DNA from 4 places in the Mesorhizobium sp. Cs1299R1N1 genome. Region 2 is predicted to be linked to each of the others. Evidence: predicted binding sites of a transcription regulator. Region 2 holds the regulator's gene; each other region holds the start of a gene.
The links. The regulator PhoB, encoded in region 2, activates phosphate uptake and scavenging genes when phosphate is short. The targets are predictions, from matches to a motif close to TGTCATNNANCTGTCAT.
Positions count from the first base shown of each region.

Region 1 (5,649 bases), on a different contig from region 2:
CGGCATAAATTTCCCCGTCATCGACGGCAAACGCCCGAACCACATGGCGCTGTTCAAGCAGCTCAAGGACACCGGATGGGCCGAGCCCGGATGGAACGACACGGGATGGAAGGGCTGCGTGGAGGCGCGGCCTGGCGCCTACAACATTTCCGACACGCCGCCCGATCCGACCAAGCCCGACACGCTGTTCGTTCCCTATTTTGCGCCGGATGATCCCGGAGATGCGCAGATGCCGTCCAGCACCTATGGCAATGAGGCAAAATACTACAACAATTCTTATCTCGCCGACACTGGCGACACGGTCAAGCTGGACAAACAGAAAGGCAACAACCGGCTCGGCATCGACTTCAGCGGCCTCGGCAGCGATCCCGACAAAGCCACCAAGGAAAAAGTCGCCAAATATGTGGCGCCAGACAAGGAACTTATCACCGAGACAGGAACGTCCGTCACCGTTGGCCCGAACCGTTCCTGCCCGACCCCTGTCGTTCCCTTGACCGAAGATTTCGACAAGCTGCGCAAGGCGGCAAGCCAGATGACCGAGTGGAACGGCTCGGGCACCAACGTGTCGGAGGGCCTGTCGTGGGGCATGCGTGTGCTGTCGCCCGCTCCGCCTTATACCGACGGGGCGCCGTGGAAGACGCCTGGCATCAGCAAGATCGTGCTGTTGCTCACCGACGGTGAGAATGTCGTCTATGGTGCCAGCGAACAGCCGACGAAATCCGACTACACATCCTATGGCTATCTGGCGGGTGGCCGCTTCGGGTCGGATAACCAGGCGACGGCGGCCCGCAATGTCGACGGCTGGACCAAGAGCGTCTGCACGCAGTTGAAGAACGAGGGCGTGCAGATTTACACGATGGTGCTGCAATCCGACACGCCCGCCAACCGCACGCTTTACAGCGCCTGCGCTTCCGACCCGAGCAACTATTATGCCGTCAATGACCCGACCAAACTGCCGGACGTGTTCCTGCAGATCGCCAACAAGTTCTCGAAGCTGCAATTGACGAATTGAAGCCATGGCCCGAGAGCATCGGGCCTGAGCCGACCGGTCGGCTCAACTCGTATGGGAGACAACCTTGTCGACCGTTTCAGGGAAGAAGTCGGGTGCCGCGAGGCGTTTGCCGAACATCATGTCGTATTGCAACAGACGGAAATCGCGGATCGCCGGGTCGATCTCCTTCTGCCGCGCCCAGTCGGACGTGGCCTCGCCCGTCGGCGTCAGCAACAAGTTGCGGTCGACGACGCGATAGCGCTCCCGCATCTCGCCCAGGAAACCCGTGTAGTAGGGGTGGGTGATGCCTGCGGCAGTCAGGATATGATAGGGCAGGAAGGCAGGGCTCACCGTCCCCAGATTCTCGACCGGGCCCGAGCGGTTCGACCAGATGATCAGCGGTGTCGCGTGATGTTCGAGGGCGGCCTCCGGCGTCGGTTCCTTGCGTGGCGCGACGTTGTCCTTCAAGAAGCCCGTCTCGACATAGACCGGGCCGAGCGGCGGCAGGTGGTCACCGAAAAAGGCGACAATCGTTGGCCGCTCGCGCGTCTTGGCCCACTCGATCAGCCGCTCGAGGCCGCGGTCCGCGTCGGCTGAACCCTCGGCGTAGGAGATCAGCGAGTCACGCGCCCACTGGCTGATCGGGGCTTGCACCGAGTGGGTCGGGTTCGAATAGCGGTTCGGTTCATACGGGCCATGGTTCTGCAGGCTGACGGCGAAGAAGAAGACCGGGTCTTCGCTGGCGTCGGCTTCGCGGATGATCTCGTCGGTCATCGCGGCGTCGGATGCCAGCGGTCCGCGCTTTTCCATGGGCGGCAGCGTCTCTTCCGATTTGAAGTCGTTGAAGCCGAAATCGGCATAGACCGCGCCGCGATTCCAGAACCAGTTTGTGCCCGGATGGATGGCGCGTGCCCTATAGCCTTCGCTCTTCAGGAAGGTCGCCATCGACGGCGTCGGGGTGCGTACATATTGCTGGTAGGGGATGCTGCCGGCCGGCAGGAAGGCGTTCGAGAACCCGGTAAGCGCTTCGAATTCGATGTTGGCGGTCATACCGCCGAATTCAGGCGAGAACATCGAGCCCGAGCGGAGCGCCCGCACATTGGGGATCGGATCCGGGGTGATGGTGACGCCGGGCAGCTTGGTCGAATCCCAGAAGGATTCGCTCATGACGACGATGATATCGGGCTTCTCGGTAGGCACCGAGGCCGTCACATTGGTTCGGTCAATGGCCGCAATTGCCTTGTCGGAATAGCCTGGTGGTGCCGAGACATGCGCCATCGGCACGTTGAGCGCGAAGGCGAGCGCAAAGCCGTTGGAGGCGTAGTTTTCCTTCTGGTCCCACATGATGGGGATGATCTGCAGCCGGTCCCGCGTCCACGAGAAAGTGGCGTAGTCCATGATCGAGACGAAGAAGGCGAGCAGCGGCACCGCCAGCGTCAGCCGGGCAAGGCGGCCCTTGTGGCTGAGGGCTGGAACCTTGCGGCGCCAAAGCCGCCAGCCGTAGACGAGCAGGGACAGGCCCGCGACGATGCCCGCGACCATGGCGAGCGCGGTCATAGGCCGCTCGCGCACCAGCAGCGGCAGCAGGGCGAAGATCTGGCGGGCATAGAGAAAATCCGTCGGATAGAGCGGATCGCCGAGATAATGCGATTTCTGGTGGCCGACAAAGGCCAGCGACAGGGTCAGCGGCGCCACGATCATCAGGCTCTGATGACTGCGCCCGAGCACCGCGTCGAGACCGATCAGGACCAGCGCGAACACGACGATGGTTGTCCAGCCCGGCTTGAACGGCTGCAGGAAGAAGGAAACGGTGCCGGCAACGTCGCCGCGCACGATCAGTTCGACGGCGAACACCAGCACGGCCGAGATCGCCAGGCTGATCAGCCCGTAACGGACGACCGGCCATCGCCGGCCCGGCAGATAGCCGGTGGACGGATCGTCTTCCAGGAACTGCGGCGCGGCGTTGCCGGCACGTTTGAAGCTCTTTGCCACTTTAACTTCCCACCCCAAGACAATCCACGTCATTCGATTGTCATATAATTGTCACGCAAAGCTAGCGCCTATGGCGGAAATAAGAAGAGCCAGCAAACGATTCGTGAGCGGTTTTCATCAGGTGTGATCGCCGCAAAGCCCTTTGGGAACAGGCGCTCGGCGCATGGTTCGGATTCGGCGCCGGGTTGAACCGGGCTTGACTTGGCGGCCTGCCTTGCGTCACAGGCAGGGAAAATTCGTAGTATCAGGCAAGCAAAACAAGTCTGGGGAGCCCTCGCATGGCCATCGCATTCACCTTTCCAGGACAAGGAAGCCAGGCTGTCGGCATGGGCAAGGATCTTGCTGATGCCTTTCCCGAGGCGCGCGGGATCTTCCAGGAAGTCGATGACGCGCTTGGCGAAAACCTGTCGAAGCTGATCTGGGAAGGCCCCGAAGAGACCTTGACGCTGACGACCAACGCGCAGCCGGCCCTCATGGCGGTATCGCTGGCGGCGATCAGGTCGCTGGAAGCGCGCGGTTTCTCGCTGAAGGACAAGGTTGCCTATGTCGCCGGCCATTCGCTGGGCGAATATTCGGCACTCGCCGCCGCCGGCTTCGTTTCTGTTGCCGATGCCGCCCGTCTGCTGCGCATTCGCGGCAATGCCATGCAGGCGGCGGTGCCGGCCGGCGAGGGCGCCATGGCGGCGATCATCGGATTGGAGCAGGCCGATGTCGAAGCTGCCTGTGCCGAGGCCGCCTTGGGCGCTGGCAAGGGCGCTGTCTGCCAGGTGGCGAACGACAATGGCGGCGGCCAGCTGGTCATATCAGGCACGAGAGCCGCGGTGGAACTGGCGGCGAGACTGTGCACCGAAAAGGGTGCCAAACGGGCCCTGATGCTGCAGGTTTCGGCGCCTTTCCATTCCGCGCTGATGACACCGGCGGCCGAGATCATGCGCGAGGCGCTGGCGAGCGTCGCGAGGGCCGCGCCGGTGGTGCCCATCGTCTCCAACGTCACCGTCACTCCGACCAGTGACCCCGATGAGATCGCACGGCGTCTGGTCGAACAGGTGGTTGCCCGCGTGCGCTGGCGCGAAACGGTGGAATGGTTCGGCGCCAACGGTGTCTCCACGCTTTACGAGATCGGCGCCGGCAAGGTGCTTTCGGGCCTGGCGCGGCGCATCAACCGGGACATCGCCACCGCCTCGGTAGGTTCCGCGGCCGAGGTCGAGGCGGCATTGGCGGCGCTTGCATAAAACGCCATTTGATACCATCCCTATACGGGGTGCCCTCTTCTCAACCTGGAGACAAAAATGTTCGAATTGACCGGCCGCAAGGCGCTTGTCACCGGCGCATCGGGGGGCATCGGCGAGGCGATCGCCAGGGTGCTGCATGCGCAGGGCGCGATCGTCGGCCTGCACGGCACGCGCCTCGAGAAACTGGAAACGCTGGCCTCCGAACTGGGCGACCGGGTCAAGCTGTTCCCGGCCAACCTGTCGAACCGCGACGAGGTCAAGGCACTCGGCCAGAAGGCGGAGGCCGATCTCGAGGGCGTCGACATTCTGGTCAACAATGCCGGCATCACCAAGGACGGCCTGTTCGTGCGCATGTCGGACGCCGACTGGGATACGGTGCTGGAGGTTAACCTCACCGCCGTTTTCAGGCTGACCCGTGAACTGACCCACCCGATGATGCGCCGCCGCCATGGCCGCATCATCAACATCACTTCGGTGGTCGGCGTGACCGGCAATCCCGGCCAGGCGAATTACTGTGCCTCCAAGGCCGGTATGATCGGCTTGTCGAAGTCGCTGGCGCAGGAGATCGCCACCCGCAACATCACCGTCAACTGCGTCGCTCCGGGCTTCATCGAATCGGCGATGACCGACAAGCTCAACGACAAGCAGAAAGAGGCGATCATGGCGGCGATCCCCACGAAGCGCATGGGCACCAGTGCCGAAGTGGCGTCCGCCGTTGCCTATCTGGCTTCGAACGAGGCCGCCTACGTAACCGGGCAGACCATTCATGTGAATGGCGGTATGGCGATGATCTGAGCGAGGATCTGAGCGAGGTCCGCGGTAACATCGCCGCGCTGTGAAAACCCACCATTTCGGCTTGGACCTTGGCTATTTTTCGTGTAATGCGGCCCGCAACCCGGCGGTTCGGGCAAAAACCGGTCCGTGGCCGTTGCGTTTCCGGCAGGACCATCTTTCAGCTTGATTAGCGGCATTCCGCCCGCTAACGAAGACAGACAAACAAAAGACGAGGATGCCCAAATGAGTGACACCGCAGAGCGCGTCAAGAAGATCGTCATCGAACACCTTGGCGTCGATGCCGACAAAGTGACGGAGCAGGCGAGCTTCATCGATGATCTGGGCGCTGACAGCCTCGACACTGTCGAACTGGTCATGGCGTTCGAAGAAGAATTCGGCGTCGAGATCCCCGATGACGCAGCCGAGACCATTCTGACCGTCGGCGATGCGGTGAAGTACATCGACAAGGCTTCGGCCTGACGCTTTCCGCAGTCGTCACCGGGGAGGACCTGCGATGAGACGTGTCGTCGTCACGGGCCTTGGCCTGGTTTCACCGTTCGGCATGGGCTTCGAGCACGGCTGGAAGGAACTGCTGACCGGCCGCAGCGCCGCCAAGCGCGTCACCGAGTTCGAGGTGGACGATCTTGCCTGCAAGATCGC
Region 1 covers NZ_JAPYKR010000013.1:101,926-107,574, reverse strand. The annotation lists gene O7A70_RS26060 (pilus assembly protein) at 1-1,012, shown strand, start outside; gene O7A70_RS26055 (LTA synthase family protein) at 1,055-3,016, opposite strand; gene fabD (ACP S-malonyltransferase) at 3,262-4,215, shown strand; gene fabG (3-oxoacyl-[acyl-carrier-protein] reductase) at 4,273-5,010, shown strand; gene O7A70_RS26040 (acyl carrier protein) at 5,233-5,469, shown strand; gene fabF (beta-ketoacyl-ACP synthase II) at 5,504-5,649, shown strand, end outside.
Region 1: O7A70_RS26055 (LTA synthase family protein) is a predicted target of PhoB. The motif match lies at 3,022-3,038, and genes of this name have one in related genera.

Region 2 (5,649 bases):
TTCGAGCCTCGAAAAAACACTGATCCATCGTCGGAACACTGTCAACATCGATTCTGATGGATTTTGAGGTGCCGGGAACCTTTTTTCGAGTCCCGCAATAAATAAATGACAGCTCCTGCCGCTTCTGCCAGTATTCGATCCGTTGCCGGAGATGTTCGAGGGGGGTGTCAAGAACCGCGGCGACGGGGAGGATGTGGGAAGCATGTCGGTCGGAATCCGCCACGACGATCTGCGCCGGCGCAACCGCGCCATGGTGATTGCAGCCGTGCGTCAGGGTGGTCAGCCCTCGCGCACCGAGATCGCCGCCACCACCGGCCTCAGCCACTCGACCATATCGGCGATATCAGCCGACCTGATCGACGAGGGTATCCTGACCGAAGGCAAGCCGAACGAGGCCGGTTTACTGAAACGCGGCCGGCCGCAGGTTGGCCTTGGCCTCAACCCCGAGGCGGCGGCTGTGATGACCGTGGTGCTGTCGCTGAATTTCCTGTCCGTCGCCGTCATCGATTATTCCGGCCAGGTGGTCGCCGAGGAACAGCGCCGGCTGGACACGCTGACCATGTCGCGCGAGGCGCTGATCGGCGAATGCACGGCAATAGTGCGGCGGCGCCTCGAGGACCCCGATCTCGACGTCCGTAGTATTGCCCGCATCGCACTGGCGATCCAGGGCATCACCGACACCGAGGCGCGTGCGATGCTGTGGTCGCCGATCACGCCGCAGACGGACATTCCCTTCGCCGACATACTTGAAGCCGAGTTCGGCATCCCCGCCACCATGGAGAACGACTGCAACATGATGGCGGTGGCGCTGCGCTGGCGCGACCCCGAACGCTACCGCGACGACTTCATCGCCATCCTGCTCTCGCACGGCATCGGCATGGGCCTGGTGCTGAAGGGCGAGTTGTTCACCGGGACGCATTCATCGGGAGGCGAGTTCGGCCACATGATCCATCGCCCGGGAGGCGCACTCTGCCGCTGCGGGCGGCGCGGCTGCGTCGAGGCCTATGCCGGCAACTACGCCATCTGGCGCAACGCCAGGCAGCTTGGCGAGGACGCCGAACCGGTCGCGGATGTCAGCGATGCGCAGATGCGGGCACTCGCCGCGACGGCAAGGGAGAAAGACGGACCGGAGCGCGAAGCCTATCGCAAGGCCGGCGAGGCGCTGGGCTATGGGCTGGGCAGCCTGTTCGCGCTGATCGATCCCGCACCCGTCGCCATGGTCGGCGTCAGCGCCGCCGCCTTCGACCTGATCGAGCCGGCCTTGCGCGAGGCCATCGCCCAGACCGCCGGCGGCCAGCATTCGGAATCGATTTCCTTCGACACCGAGCCGAACGAGCTGCCGCTCATCCGCGAAGGTTGCGCCATGCGCGCATTGACCTTCGTGGACCAGGAGATTTTCGCGCCGGGCGTGCTGGCGAGGCCCGGCGTTCCGGGCAAGAATGTAGCCTGATTTCAGTCTTCCCTGATCGCGTAGCCCGCGCCGCGAATGGTGCGGATCACGTCCGGCATGCGGCCGTTGTTGACCGCCTTGCGCAGCCGGCCGACATGCACGTCCACGGTGCGTTCATCGATATAGATCGTCTCGCCCCAGACGTTGTCGAGCAGCTGGCTGCGCGAGAACACGCGGCCGGGATGACGCATCATGAATTCGAGCAGGCGGAACTCGGTCGGTCCGAGCCGGATCTCGCTCTTCTTGCGATAGACCCGGTGCGATTCCCGGTCGAGCACGATGTCGCCGACCTTGAGCACGCTGGACAGCACTTCCGGCTTGGCGCGGCGCAGCAGCGCCTTGACCCGGGCCATGAATTCCGGCGTCGAGAATGGCTTGACCAGATAGTCGTCGGCGCCGGTCGAGAGGCCGCGCACGCGGTCGCTCTCCTCGCCGCGCGCCGTCAGCATGATGATCGGCAGCCTCTCGGTCTCGGGCCGCATTCGCAGGCGCCGACAGAGTTCGATGCCGGAAACCGCCGGCACCATCCAGTCGAGCACCAGGAGGTCGGGCACGTTCTCCTGGAGGCGGATCTCGGCTTCGTCGCCGCGTGTCACCACCTCGACCTGGTAGCCTTCCGATTCCAGATTGTAGCGGAGGAGCACGCCGAGCGGCTCCTCGTCCTCCACCACCATGATGCGTGGCGCGATCATCGATTGATCATCCCTGCCGTCAAGCCGCTGGCACCGACATCGCCGTCTCGTCCTGCTTCGGACGGTTGGCGGGCAGTTGCGTGCCGGTCAGCACATAATATGCATTCTCGGCAATGTTGGTCACGTGGTCGCCGATGCGTTCGAGATTCTTGGCGCAGAACAAAAGATGCGTGCAAGCCGTGATGTTGCGCGGATCCTCCATCATGTAGGTCAGGAGTTCGCGGAACACCGATGTGTATTTGACATCGATGCGTTCGTCGTCATTCCTGAGCTTGGCGAGCGCGGCGGCATCGCCGGCCGCGTATTCCTCGACCACGCCCTGCACCTGGATCAGCACCAGCTGCGCCATGGAGTCGATCGAATGCGACAGGTCGCGCGGCGTGGCGGAGAGGCCGACGGAGCCGACGCGCTTGGCAATGTTCTTGGCAAGGTCGCCGATGCGCTCGAGATCGCCTGCCATCCGGATCGAGCCGACGACATGACGCAGATCGTCGGCCATCGGCTGGCGCTTGGCGATCAGGGTGATGGCGCGGTCGTCGAGTTCGCGCTGGCGCGCGTCCATGATGGCGTCGTCGGAGACGACCCGCTGTGCCAGCGCGTTATCGGAATTCAGCAGCGCCTTGGTGGCGCCGCCGACCATCGTGCCGGCGAGATCGCCCATGTCGCTGATCAGCCTGCTGATCTGTCCGAGATCCTCGTCGAAGGCTGCGACTGTATGTTCGGCCATGATCCTGGTCCTCGTATGCGTGATATCAGCCGAAGCGGCCGGTGATGTAGTCCTGCGTGCGCTTCTCGCGAGGCGACGTGAAGATCTTCTCGGTCTTGTCGAATTCGACCAGTTCGCCCAGATACATGAAAGCCGTCTGGCGTGACACGCGCGCCGCCTGCTGCATATTGTGGGTGACGATGACGATCGTGTAGTCGGCCTGCAACTCGTCGATCAGTTCCTCGATCTTGGCGGTCGACAGCGGATCGAGCGCCGAGGCCGGCTCGTCGAGCAGGATGACCTCCGGCTTCACCGCCACGGTGCGGGCGATGCAAAGACGCTGCTGCTGGCCGCCCGACAGGCTGAGACCGCTGGCGTTCAGCTTGTCCTTGACCTCGGTCCACAATGCGGCGCGCTTCAGCGCCTGCTCGACACGGCCGTCCATCTCGGCCTTGCTGATCTTCTCATAGAGCCTGACGCCGAAAGCGATGTTCTCATAGATCGACATCGGGAACGGCGTCGGCTTCTGGAACACCATGCCGATCTTGGTCCGCAGCAGGTTGAGATCCTGCGAACGATCGAGAACGTTCTGGCCGTCGAGCAGCACCTGGCCCTCGGCGGTCTGCTTGGGGTAGAGTTCGTAGATGCGGTTGAAGACGCGCAGCAGCGTCGACTTTCCGCAACCCGACGGACCGATGAAGGCCGTCACGCTGCGCTCGGGCAGCGACAACGTGATGTCCTTCAGCGCCTTCGACTGGCCGTAGTAGAAATTGAGGTTCTTGACCTCGATCTTCGCCTTGGCGGCTGCCTCGGCGGCAATCGTCATGTCTGGAGACAACATCTGGCTCATTTGTCCTCTCTGCGTCCGGTCAGGCTGCGCGCAAAGATGCTGAGCGCGAGAACCGTCAATGTGATTATGAGTGCGCCGGTCCAGGCCAGCTGCTGCCATTCCTCATAGGGGCTGAGAGCGAACTGGAAGATGGTGACCGGCAGGCTGGCCATCGGCGCGTTGAGATTGCTCGACCAGAACTGGTTGTTGAGCGCGGTGAAGAGCAGCGGCGCCGTCTCGCCGGAGATACGGGCGATCGACAGCAATATGCCGGTGACGATGCCGGAAAGTGCTGCACGGTAAGCCACTGATTTGATGACCACCCAGCGCGGCGCGCCGATCGCGGTTCCGGCTTCGCGCAAGGCGTTCGGCACCAGGTTGAGCATGTCCTCGGTAGTGCGCACGACCACGGGGATGACCAGGATGGCCAGCGCGACGGCGCCGGCGATCGCCGAGAAATGCCCCATCGGCCGCACCATCAATTCGTAGACGAACAGGCCGATGATGATCGACGGCGCCGACAGCAGGATGTCGTTGATGAAGCGCACCACGGTGGTGAGTTTCGAGAAGCGGCCATATTCGGCCATATAGGTGCCGGCCAGAACACCGATTGGCGTGCCGACGATAACGGCGATGACGGTCATCACCACGCTGCCATAGATAGCGTTCAGCAGGCCGCCGGCATCGCCGGGGGGCGGCGTCATCTGCGTGAACACATCAAGGGAGAGCCCGGCTGCGCCTTTGTAGACCAGAGCGCCGAGGATCAGTGCCAGCCAGGCAAGCCCGATGCCCGCGGCGGCGACGCACAGCGTCATCATCACCGAGTTTCTGGTCTTGCGGCGGCTGTGAAGCGACGAGGCTGTCGACATCGGTCAGGCTCCGGTGCGGGCGTCGATGCGCATCAGCATGTAACGTGCGATGGCAAGGATGAGGAAGGTGATGACGAACAGGATCAAGCCGAGCGCCACCAGCGAGGACGTGTAGAGGTCGCCGACGGCTTCGGTGAATTCATTGGCGATGGTCGCGGAGATTGTCGTTGCCGGCGCGAACAGCGAGGTCGAGATGCGGTGCGCATTACCGATCACGAAGGTCACCGCCATGGTTTCGCCGAGCGCGCGGCCAAGGCCAAGCATGACGCCGCCCATGATGCCGATGCGGGTGTAAGGGATGACGACGCGACGTGTCACTTCCCAGGTCGTGCAGCCAATGCCGTAGGCGGACTCCTTCAGCACCGGCGGCACCGTGTCGAACACGTCCTTGGTGATCGAGGTGATGAAGGGCAGCACCATGATGGCGAGGATCAGCGACGAGGTCAGCAGGCCGATGCCGTAGGGCGGACCGGCAAACAGGCTGCCAAGGCCGGGAATGCCATGGAAAACACTGATGATGAAGGGTTGCACAGTCGTCTGCAGGAACGGCGCCAGGACGAACAGGCCCCAGATGCCGTAGATGATCGAAGGAATGCCGGCCAGCAGTTCCACCGCCATGCCGATTGGGCGCCGAAGCGGGCGCGGGCAAAGCTCGGTGAGAAAAATGGCAATGCCGATGCCGAGCGGCACGGCGATCAGGATGGCGATGGCCGATGTGACAATGGTGCCATAGATAGGCGCCAGGGCGCCGAATTTCTCCGTCACCGGGTTCCAGCTCTCGCTGGTCAGAAACGAGAAGCCGAAGGTCGACAGTGCCTGCCAGGAACCGGCAAACAACGAGATGGCGACGCCGCCAAGCAGCACCAGCACGAGAATGGCGGCGGCGCGGGTCAGCCCATGGAAGATCGAATCTGTTAACGCGAAGCGTCTGACGATGACGTCGCGCGAGCCCTTAATGGCTGGCAAGGCTTCCTGGACAGCACTCATGTCAAGCTCGGCTCTTTGTGTTGAGAAAAAGGAGCGCCGCGTGAAGCGGCGCTCCTTAGGGTGATGTTACTCGCCAGCGAAGACCGGCTTGCCACCGGCCTGGATGTCGGCCTTCC
Region 2 covers NZ_JAPYKR010000014.1:105,282-110,930, reverse strand. The annotation lists gene O7A70_RS27060 (ROK family protein) at 203-1,450, shown strand; gene phoB (phosphate regulon transcriptional regulator PhoB) at 1,453-2,142, opposite strand; gene phoU (phosphate signaling complex protein PhoU) at 2,162-2,869, opposite strand; gene pstB (phosphate ABC transporter ATP-binding protein PstB) at 2,895-3,698, opposite strand; gene pstA (phosphate ABC transporter permease PstA) at 3,695-4,546, opposite strand; gene pstC (phosphate ABC transporter permease subunit PstC) at 4,550-5,533, opposite strand; gene pstS (phosphate ABC transporter substrate-binding protein PstS) at 5,600-5,649, opposite strand, start outside.

Region 3 (5,649 bases), on a different contig from region 2:
CGGTGGTCGGGAACTCGGCCACCCGCACGCCCTGCTCGATGGCCTCGTCGACATGGGCCGACGTGGCGTCGTCGTGGCTGGCGAGCACGATGCCGCGCTCCTGGCAGGCGGCGGCGATGAAGACGCGGTTCGGTCCGGAGTTGCGTGCCGATTCGTCCATCCGCTTCTCGCAGAATTTCTGGAAGTCGCGATCCGAGAGTTTCAGCTTGCGCTGGTAGTAGTAGGCATAGGTTTCCAGATTGACGAACTGGCGCTGGCCCGGCGCATGGTCCATCAGCGATGCCAGTCTGACCCGCTCGTCGCCGTTGAAATTGGCGAATGCCTTGAGGCAATCCGGCGCTGAAACCTCGCAGCGAAGATGCAGGAAGTGATCGGCCCGCAGACGATCCTGCGCGACGCTGTCCTCGATCGCATCGGCCAGCTTGCGGATGTCGTCCAATGTCAGGTCGGCGTCTTCGTCCATGCCGACGCGGAGCGCGTCGAGCACGGTGGTAATGCCGGCGGTCGCGACCTGCGCGTCATGGGCAAGCACCGCCGCGATCGGGTTCCAGCGCACTTTCGGCCGCGGCGCGTAATGGCCTTCGAGATGATCGGTGTGGAGTTCGACCAGCCCGGGAATGATATAGTCGCCGCCCATGTCCTCGCCGATGCGGCCAGTGCCAGCATCGATGCCGGCGATAAAGCCGTCGCGCAGCACCAGCGAACCTTCGACGATCTCGTCGGCAAGAACGATGCGGGCGTTGGAAAGAACAGTTTCGGCGGTCATTGCGGGTAGTCCTTGGTTCTGGCAGTCGGGTTCGTTCAGGCGATTTTCCGGGCCGGACGGCGTCCGAGCCCGTGCTGGGAAAGCGCCATGAACGGCGCACCGGGTTCGGGTTCGACAAACAATGTCAGCGCATCCACCAGCACGGGCTGGCGCAACACATCGGCGAAAAGGCTGTCGATCGCCGCGCGCAGACGAGGGCTTTCCTGCGGTCCGGCCCGGCCGGACAGGGTCATGTGGAAGCGGAAGGTCTCGAAGACATACGGGTAACCCCATTGGCAGAGATTGCGAAACTCGGCCGGCTTCAGCGAATCCGGACTGCGCCGCTCGATCTCGGCCTCGCTCAACGGCGCCCGAAACCGGTCGAAATCGCGCACGACGTCGTCGGCGAAGCGGTTGAGCGGGGGCAGCGGACCATCCGGCACCAGCGCGAAGAAGCCGTCGATCTGGCTGACGACCAAGCGTGGGATCGTCACGACAGGCGTTGCTTCGGCAAAACGGTCTAGCGCCGCGCGCAGCGAAGCCTCGGTCTCGGTGGCAGCCAGGTGGAAGGGCGCTTTCAGCGTGGCGTGGAAACCATAGCGGCGCGCCGAAGCGGTGTGGAAGGCCACTTCCGCCGCAGACAACTCGGAAACGGCCTCAACAGGCCTGGTCGCGGCACCGAACGGGTCGCGGCCCAGCCAGTTGGCGGCGATTCGCGCCAGCGGCTCGTCCTGCCGGGGAGTGAAATAAATGGCATAACGCATGGGAAGTCCTCGTTAAAGCGCGCCGCGTTTGAAGCGAGGGTGCGATGCGCTTTAAGTCTTCATTGGTTCATATCGTCGTCCCAAAACCGCTACGCACTTTTGAGCGACATGCACTGGAACCGTTGCCATAGGTGATTTCCATGACGGATTGACGAAGCTTTGAAGGGTTTTCGAAGGCAGATCGACCCTCAGGGTCGTTAGCCGACGATTTTTCAAAGCTGGACCAATAGGTTCAGCCGGAAACGCAGGACGGTCAGGCCTTCATCAACCATTCGTGCTCGGGCGCATTGTGGAATTTCCACGTCCGCTTCGGCCCGGCCATCACATTAAGATAATAGAGGTCATAGCCATGGCAGGCGGCACAGGGGTGATAGCCCTTGGGCACCAGCACCACGTCGCCGTCCTCGATCGCCATGGCCTCGTCCAGCGCGCGATCGCCATCCTTGTCGGCGTCGGTATAGACGCGCTGGAAGGCAAAGCCCTGCGGCGGGTTGAGGCGATGGTAATAGGTCTCCTCGAGATAGGATTCAGCAGGCAGGTTGTCCTGGTCGTGCTTGTGCGGCGGGTAGCTCGACGTGTGGCCGCCGGGCGTGATGACCTCGACCACCAGCAATGAGTCGGCGGGCTGGCCTTCCGGCAGTATGTTGGTGACGTAGCGCGTGTTGGTGCCCTTGCCGCGCACCTCCTGGCCGAGATCGTCCGGTCCGATCACCCGGACCGGCAGGCCACCGCCAAGGCCGGGCGCCGAGCACACGCCAAGTTCCAGCTCGGTATCGGCCGTCACCGACCATTCCGATCCCTGCGGCACGTAGACGGACCATGGCTTGCCCTCGAAAGGCGACATGCGCTCGCCGAGCAGGCCGAGATCGTTGCCGGCGGCTGTCGCGGTACCCTTGCCGGTCACGAACACCAGGCAGACCTCACGGTCTTCCGTCTTTCCCGAGGCGCTTTCGCCTGGTTTCAGCCGATGCAGGTCGAAACCGACATAAGTCCAGCCGGCGCTTTTCGGCGTCACATGCGCGACGCGGCCATGGCCCTTGTCGGCTTTGACGAGCAGTTTGGACATTTTGTCTCTCCTATTCCAGTGGCTTGACGGGTTGCAGCTTGTCCAAGCCGACGATTTCACCGGTTGTTCAAAAGGATCATCGCAGACGCCTCAGATTGGTCGAGGTCCTCTCAACTTCGTCATCCTGGAGCGAAGCAGGAGCGAAGCTCCATCGCGGAGACCCCAGGATGACGAAGCGAGAGGCGCTGCAAGCTAATCGCCTACGCGACCAGTCACTCCTTCGGTTCGGGCTCGGCCTCTTTTTCTTCAGCCGGCTTATAGAGATAAAAAAACTGCCAGGCGCCGTAGCCGGCGAAACCGAGCGCGATCACGCCCCAGAACGGCGTGCCGGACGCGAATTCGATGATCGACCAGATCAGGCAGACGGCGACGACGGCGATGCGCCGCCAAAGCGGCCGGAAGAACGGGTGTTCATAATCTTTCATCGTGCCATCCGTAACTCAGCAATCTGTCCTCAGATAGACCGCGCGTCACCGTGAATCCAGCCTTCAGGCACTCGGAAAGCCTTGTGTCTCGACGGTGTAGCCGGCATCCGTCATCACCCGCATCAGCTCCTTGTAGCCTACCTGCGCCATCTTGAGCGGCGGGTTCTTCCTGGGATCCTGCTCGGCCTCGACCACGAACCAGCCTTCATAGCCATGGTCGGCGAAGCGCTGCACGATGGCGCCAAAATCGAGCGAACCGTCGCCCGGCACGGTGAAGGCGCCGAGGGCCACGGCGTCGAGGAAGGACTGCTTCGTACGGTCGAGCTTGTCGATCACATCCATGCGCACGTCCTTCACATGGACATGGCTGATGCGCTTGTGATGGTTGTCGATTGCGCGCAGCACGTCGCCGCCGGCAAACGCGAGGTGTCCGGCATCGAGCAGCAGCGGGATGCCTTCGCCGGAATGGCGCATGAAGGCATCGAGCTCCGGCTCGGTCTCGACCACGGCCGCCATATGATGGTGATAGGAAAGCGACATACCTTGCTCGGCACACCATTCTCCGAATTCCGTCAGGCGCCGCGCGTAGGCTTTCATCTCATCACTGGTGAGCTTCGGCTTGGTGGCGAGCGGCTTGGAGCGGTCACCCTGGATCGAGCGGCCGACCTCGCCATAGACGATGCAAGGCGCGTCGACTGCCTTGAACAGGTCGATCATCGGCTGGATGCGGTCCTTGTTGGCAGCCATCTCCTCGTCGACCAGCGTGCCCGAGAACCAGCCGCCGCAGAGCGTCACGTCGGCGGCCTTCAGGATCGGCAGCATCACCTTTGGGTCGTTGGGGAAGCGGCGGCCCATCTCCATGCCGGTGAAGCCGGCAGAGCGCGACTGGCGCAGACATTCCTCCAGCGACACGTCATCGCTGAGTTCGGCAAGATCGTCGTTCCACCATGCAATGGGGGACATGCCCAGTTTGGCTTTCAAGTCGTCACTCCGGTGCTAAAAACAGTTCAATTCTTGTTCGTTGGAGTCGCCCCCGCCTGCCGGCACCTTCTCCCTGTAAAGGGGAGAAGGGCGGAGCCTCGGCGCCGACATCAATCGCCGATGGTCTGCATCCGCCGTTTCTCATCATAGGCCTTGCGCGCCGCGTTCACCTGGCTGCGGGCGGACACTTCCGGCACCGCCACGTCCCACCAATGGCCGCCGGCATCGGTGGAAACCAGCGGATCGGTGTCGATGACCAGCACGGTGGTGCGGTCGTTCTTCTTGGCCTTCCGCAGCGCGTTTTCCAGCTCGGCGATCGACGGCACCTTCTCGGCGATCGCCCCCATGCTCGCCGCGTGCGCGGCGAAGTCGATGTCGGGCAAGATATCGTGGCGCGAGTCCTTCAGGAGATTGTTGAAGTTCGCGCTGCCGGTCGCCATCTGCAGCCGGTTGATGCAGCCAAAACCCCTGTTGTCGAGCAGCACGATGGTCAGTTTCAAACCGAGCATCACCGAGGTGGCGATCTCGGAGTTCAGCATCAGATAGGAGCCGTCGCCGATCATGACCACGACCTCATCGTCGGGCTTGGCCATCTTGGTGCCGAGCCCGCCGGCGATTTCGTAGCCCATGGTCGAGAAGCCGTATTCGGCATGGTAGGAGCCGGGCGCGCCCGCTTGCCAGAGCTTGTGCAATTCGCCGGGAAGGCCGCCTGCCGCATGCAGCAGCGTCACGCCGGAGCCCATCGCGCGCTGCACGGCGCCGATCACCTGCGCGTCGGAGGGGAAAGCGGCGTTGGTCGAGGCCGTCACCTTGGCCGCGTCGGCCTGCCAGGCTTTCTTGCCGGTGGCCGCATTGTCGGTCCAGGCGGCAGGCGCCTTCCAGCCTTGCAGCGCGGCGCCGAGTTCGGCGAGCCCTTCCCCCGCGTCGGCGACCAGCGGCAGCGCCCGGTGTTTGCCGGCGTCGAAAGGCTGCACGTTGAGCCCGATGATGGTCTTGCCGGACTTCTTGAACAGCGCCCACGAGCCGGTGGTGAAGTCCTGCAGCCGCGTGCCGATGGCGAGCACGACATCGGCCTCTTCCGCCAGCCGGTTGGCGGCCGAGGTGCCGGTGACGCCGACCGCCGCCATGTTGAGCTTGTGATCGTCCGGCAGCGAGGACTTGCCGCCTTGGGTCTCGCAGACCGGAATGCCCGCGCCTTGCGCGAATTTGGCCAGTTCATCGGAGGCCTGTGAATAGAGAACGCCGCCGCCGGCAATGATCAATGGCTTCCTGGCGCCCTTGAGTGCCGCGACGGCGGCCGCCAGTTCGCCACGGTCCGGACGCGGCCGCCGCTGGCGCCAGACCCGCTCGGCAAAGAAGCTCTCGGGATAGTCATAGGCCTCGGCCTGTACATCCTGGCAGAGCGACAGCGTCACCGGGCCGCAATCGGCCGGGTCGGTCAGCACCTGCATGGCACGGCTGAGCGCCGGGATGATCTGTTCCGGCCGGGTGATGCGGTCGAAATAGCGCGACACCGGCCGGAAGCAGTCGTTGACCGTCGCCGTGCCGTCAGAAAAATCCTCGGCCTGCTGCAGCACGGGGTCGGGAATGCGGTTGGCGAAGACATCGCCCGGCAAAAACAGGACGGGCAACCTGTTTACGTGGGCAAGTGCCGCCGCCGTCACCATG
Region 3 covers NZ_JAPYKR010000006.1:24,207-29,855, forward strand. The annotation lists gene O7A70_RS14330 (alpha-D-ribose 1-methylphosphonate 5-triphosphate diphosphatase) at 1-766, opposite strand, end outside; gene O7A70_RS14335 (DUF1045 domain-containing protein) at 802-1,509, opposite strand; gene iolB (5-deoxy-glucuronate isomerase) at 1,763-2,575, opposite strand; gene O7A70_RS14345 (DUF3329 domain-containing protein) at 2,788-3,000, opposite strand; gene iolE (myo-inosose-2 dehydratase) at 3,064-3,981, opposite strand; gene iolD (3D-(3,5/4)-trihydroxycyclohexane-1,2-dione acylhydrolase (decyclizing)) at 4,092-5,649, opposite strand, start outside.
Region 3: O7A70_RS14335 (DUF1045 domain-containing protein) is a predicted target of PhoB. The motif match lies at 1,650-1,666, and genes of this name have one in related genera.

Region 4 (5,649 bases), on a different contig from region 2:
CGACGGGCCGCATTCGGTGGTGTTCGACGAGGCCGAGAACCGGCTCCACGCCCAGAAGGCCGTGCTCGCCTGGTGCCTCGGTGCTTGAAGTTTCTTGGGCGCTTGAAGTCTCTTGGGCGCCTGAAGTGCCTGGGCGCCTGAAATGTCTGGGCGCTTGATCTGCGAGGGCGCGATGCCTATCTGCGCCGCATCACGCAAATCAAGCGCGTTTGGACGCATGTGCCCACCAGGGCCGCATGGCCGCGCCCTGGAGCTTTGTCATGTTGGAAAGCCATCAAGTGACTGAACATCACCCCAAACTCGGCGAGTTCGGCTACGCCGGCGACGATCACGTCGTTCCCTTCGAAGTCGGTCCGCTCGACGTGCGTGGCCGCACGGTCCAGCTCGGGCCGATGCTCGACGCCATCCTTGGCCGCCACGACTATCCCGAGCCGGTCGCCCGCCTGCTGGCGGAAGCCTGTGTGCTGACGGTGCTGCTCGGCACCTCGCTCAAGTTCGAAGGCAAGTTCATCCTGCAGACCCGTACCGATGGGCCCGTCGACATGCTGGTCGCGGACTTTTCCACGCCCTCGGCGCTGCGCGCCTATGCGCGTTTCGACGCCGACCGGCTGGAGGCACTGATCGCGGCCGGCGAGACCTCGCAGCAAACGCTGCTTGGCAGCGGCGTGCTGGCGCTGACCATCGACCAGGGCGCCCATACGCAGCGCTATCAGGGCATCGTCCAGCTCGACGGCGAGACGCTGGAAGAGGCGGCGCGCACCTATTTCCGCCAGTCGGAACAGATCCCGACCGACCTCAGGCTCTCGGTCGCCAAGCTGCTGACGCCCGGTGTCGGCGGTGCGCGCGAGCAGTGGCGCGCCGGCGGTATCCTGGCGCAGTTCCTGCCGCAATCGCCCGAGCGCATGCGCATTCCGGATCTGCCGGGTGGGGATGGCGATCCGCGCGAGGAGATCCATGATCCCACGGACAATTCCTGGCAGGAGTTGCTGGCCTTGCTCGGCACCATCGAGCCGACCGAATTGATCGACCCGACCATCGGCGCCGAGCGGCTGCTCTACCGCTTGTTCCACGAGCATGGCGTGCGCGTCTTCGGCGGCGTTCCCGTCGCCGATCAGTGCTCATGCTCCCGGGACAAGATCCGCGGCATCCTCGAGGGCTTCTCCGCGCAGGAGATCGAGGACAGCACCGAGGATGGCGGCATCCACGTCGCCTGCGAGTTCTGCTCGACGCAGTACGACTTCGATCCGGCGGAATTTGCGGCTCAGTGAGCTATCTTTCCTTCTCCCCGTTCACGGGGAGAAGGTGCCCGACGGGCGGATGAGGGGCAGCGCGACCGCCGGTGCTCAGTTCACCGTGCGCCTTGTCCCCGGCAGATCGAGCGAGAAGGCGGGGATTGCGATGTCGAACGTCTCGCCGCGCTTGTTGCGCATCGTGTAGCGTCCGACCATGATCCCGGACGGTGTCGAGAGCGGGCAGCCGGACGTATATTGATAGCTGTCGCCGGGATTGAGCTCCGGCTGGTCGCCGACAACGCCCGGCCCGCGCACTTCCTCGACCCGGCCGGCACCATCGGTGATGTGCCAGTAGCGCGACAACAACTGCACGAACTCGTCCGACTGGTTGTCGATCGTTATCTGATAGCCCCAGACATAGCGGTTCTCCGAGGGATCCGAACGGTCCTCGAGATAGAACGGCCTGACCTGCACTTCGATGTTGCGCGTCACGGCGCGGTACATGAGCGGCTCCAAAACAATCCGACGATTTTCGACGCTCCCGGTGAGCAGGTCAACGTGCGCGTCTTGTCGCGCCTAGCCTTGAACCGCAGGTGCCGGCAAAGAATGTCATTTAAGTGACACACGACAATGGTGGTGTGCACGAACCGGGCGACTCGGCGCTCTGTCGAACTGTTGAAAACGGCCACGATGCGGGCGGCCTTTCCGGAGTGACCAGATCTCGATGGAACTCACCTTCATAGCCGCCTCGCTTTCGACCGCTCTCATCCTTTCAAACGCCGCCAGCATTTCGCTCGCCGCCTCACGGCTGAAACGGCGCGGCACGATCGCCCCGCCCGCCGCCAAGTCGCAACCGGTATCGATCGTCGTCCCGTCGCGTGGCGTCGAGGCGTTCACGCATGAGACGCTGGAACGCGCCTTCGCGCTCGACTGGCCACGTTATGAGCTGATCTTCTGCGTCGCCCATGCCGACGATCTGGTGGTCAAACTGATAAACAGGGCGATTGCCCGGTTTTCCAAGGTGCCGGCCCGGCTGCTGATCGGTGACGACCGTGTCAGCGCCAATCCAAAGCTCAACAATTGCGTCAAGGGCTGGGAAGCGGCGCGCCACAGCTGGGTCATTCTCGCCGATTCCAACGTCTTGATGCCGAGGGACTATGTCGAGCACATGATGGCGGCATGGCGGCCCGACACCGGCCTTGTCTGCTCGACGCCGATCGGCTCGCGACCCGAGGGTTTCTGGGCCGATGTCGAATGCGCCTTCCTCAACACATTGCAGGCCCGCTGGCAGTATGCCGGCGAGGCGCTCGGCCTCGGCTTTGCCCAGGGCAAGAGCATGCTGTGGAACAAGCCGATGCTGGACGCCAATGGCGGCATTCGGGCGCTGGCTGCCGAGATCGCCGAGGACGCCGCCGCCACCAAGCTGGTCAACGGCCTCGGCCTGCGCGTCAATCTCGTTGCGGCGCCCTTCGAGCAGCCGCTCGGCCAGCGTACCGTTGGCGAGATTTGGTCGCGCCAGGCCCGCTGGGCGCGCCTGCGCCGCGTCACCTTTCCGCGGTTCTTCGCGCCGGAAATCCTGACCGGCGCAGCGGTGCCTCTCGCGCTCGCGCTGGTTGCGGCGGCGAGCGCGGGCGTCAGCCTCTGGGCAACCGCGATTGCCGTGTTGGCGGCCTTCTACCTTCCGGAATGCGCGCTGGCCTTGTCCAAGGGCTGGCATCTGTCGCCGCGCATGGTCGCGGCGATGATCGCGCGGGACGTGATGCTCCCGTCCATCTGGGCGCGCGGCTGGCTCGGCGGCGCCGTCGACTGGCGTGGCAATGCCATGACCATCCGCACCAAGGCGGCCGAATTGGAGGAGACGCCGTCGCGCGCCTGATCGCCGCGGACGACGCTCCTAAGCAGCTTATCTGGCTGCCTGCAACGCCTGCGCGATGTCTTCCAGCAGGTCGTCGGCGTCCTCCAGGCCGACAGACAGCCTGAGCGTGCCAGGCCCGATGCCGAGTTCGGCGCGGGTCTCGTCGCTCAAATTCTTGTGCGTCGTCGTCGCCGGATGGGTGATCAGGCTCTTGGCATCGCCGAGATTGTTCGAGATCAGCACGATGTCGAGGGCGTTCTGCAGGGCGAAGGCCGCCGGCTTGCCACCCTTGACGTCGAGGCAGATCAGAGTCGAACCGCCCGACATCTGCTTCTTGACGATATCAGCCTGCGGGTGGTCGGCGCGGCCGGGATAGATGACGCGAGCGATCTGCGGCTGCTCGGCCAGGAAGTCGGCGATCCTGCCAGCACTTTCCGTCTGCTGGCGCACGCGCACCGGCAGCGTCTCGAGGCCCTTCAGCAAGGTCCAGGCATTGAACGGCGACAGGCTGGGGCCGGTGTGGCGGAAATAGTCGTGCAGGTTTTCGTCGATCCACTTCTTGTCCGACAGGATGACACCGCCCAGACAGCGGCCCTGGCCGTCAATGTGCTTGGTGGCCGAGTAGACGACGATGTGCGCGCCAAGCTGCAACGGCTTCTGCTGCAGCGGCGTGGCGAAGACGTTGTCGACGACAAGCCGCGCGCCGATCGAGTTGGCAAGCGAGGCAACGGCCGCGATGTCGACGACTTCCAGCGTCGGATTGGTCGGGCTTTCCAGGAAGAACAGCTTGGTGTTCGGCCTGACCGCCTTTTCCCAATTGGCAATGTCGGTGCCGTCGACCAAAGTCGCCTCGATGCCATAGCGCGGCGCCAGCGTCTCGACCACCCAGCGGCAGGAGCCGAACAGCGCGCGCGCCGCCACTATATGGTCGCCGGCCTTGGCGCTGCACAGCAGCGCCGCCGTCACCGCCGCCATGCCCGATGCCGTGGCGCGCGCGTCCTCGGCGCCTTCCAGCGCGCACATGCGCTTTTCGAACATGTCGACGGTCGGGTTGGCGTAACGCGAATAGATGAAGCCAGGCTCTTCGCCCTTGAAGCGGGCTTCCGCCGCTTGGGCGGTCTTGTAGACATAGCCCTGGGTCAGATAAATCGCCTCGGAGGTTTCGCCGAAGCCGGAACGCAGGGTTCCGCCATGCACGAGTGCCGTCTGAGGTTTCCAGTTGCGCGTCTTGCTCGTCATCGTCCTATCCAAACACAAAAAAAACCGGCCGCGAAAAAGTCGCAACCGGTCCATACGGCCTTGCGGCCCGACGGTCCTTTAGCGACTTGTTTAACGTGGCTGCAAGCCGACCGGCCAAATCACCACGGGATAACGACCCTTTAGACCCGCGCCACGCTTGCGTCAATTGCCGGCTTCATTAAGAGGTTTGTACCAAGGCAGGTTCCGCCAAGTGCCCAGCGGTTTTGCGGCAAGAACCTGCAACAAAGGAGACCAGTCTTGGGGCGGAGCCAGACTTTGCGGCAGACAGGCATTCTTCCCGATCAGGACATTTCGGCGCTGTTCCAGTCCGGCGCGCTGAAGTCGCCGCGTGCGCTCGATGCCGACCAGATCCAGCCGGCTAGTCTTGATCTCAGATTGGGCGAAAAGGCCTGGCGGGTGCGGGCCTCGTTCTTGCCCGGTCCCAACCACAAGGTCTCGGAAAAACTTGATCGGCTGCAACTGCACGAGATCAATCTGGCCGAAGGCGCGGTTCTCGAAACCGGCTGCGTCTATATTGTGCCGCTGCTCGAAAGCCTGGCCCTGCCGGCTGACATTTCGGCCTCGGCCAATCCAAAGAGCTCGACCGGTCGCCTCGACATCTTCACCCGCGTCATGACCGACCGTGGCCACGAGTTCGACAAGATCGCCGCCGGCTACAACGGTCCGCTCTATCTCGAAGTCAGCCCGCGCACCTTCCCGATCGTTGCGCGCACCGGTTCGCGCCTGTCTCAAATCCGCTTTCGCACCGGCAACGCGCTGCTTTCGGAAGCCGAACTGCATGAATTGCACCGCGCCGAGATGCTGGTCGCCACCGAGCCGCCGAACATTTCTGGCGGCGGCATCGCGCTGTCGATCGATCTCAATGGCGACAAGGATGGGCTGGTCGGCTATCGCGGCAAGCACCACACTGGCCTCATCGATGTCGACAAGCGTGCCGCCCAGGATGTCCTCGACTTCTGGGAGCCGATCCACAAGAGCGGCGCCGGCGAACTGGTGCTCGATCCTGACGAGTTCTACATCCTCGTCAGCCAGGAGGCGGTGCATGTGCCGCCGCTCTACGCCGCCGAGATGACGCCCTTCGATCCGCTTGTCGGCGAGTTCCGTGTCCACTATGCCGGGTTTTTCGATCCGGGGTTCGGCCATTCGGCGGCCGGCGGCACCGGCAGCCGCGCGGTGCTCGAAGTGCGTAGCCACGAAGTGCCGTTCATCCTCGATCATGGCCAGATCGTCGGCCGGCTGGTCTACGAACACATGCTAAAGCGCCCGCAGGCGCTTTACGGGACCGACCTGGGCTCGAACTAC
Region 4 covers NZ_JAPYKR010000002.1:286,951-292,599, forward strand. The annotation lists gene argF (ornithine carbamoyltransferase) at 1-88, shown strand, start outside; gene O7A70_RS04825 (Hsp33 family molecular chaperone) at 237-1,268, shown strand; gene apaG (Co2+/Mg2+ efflux protein ApaG) at 1,344-1,736, opposite strand; gene O7A70_RS04835 (ceramide glucosyltransferase) at 1,957-3,108, shown strand; gene O7A70_RS04840 (O-succinylhomoserine sulfhydrylase) at 3,136-4,326, opposite strand; SAM riboswitch at 4,385-4,462, opposite strand; gene O7A70_RS04845 (2'-deoxycytidine 5'-triphosphate deaminase) at 4,603-5,649, shown strand, end outside.
Region 4: O7A70_RS04835 (ceramide glucosyltransferase) is a predicted target of PhoB. The motif match lies at 1,840-1,856, and genes of this name have one in related genera.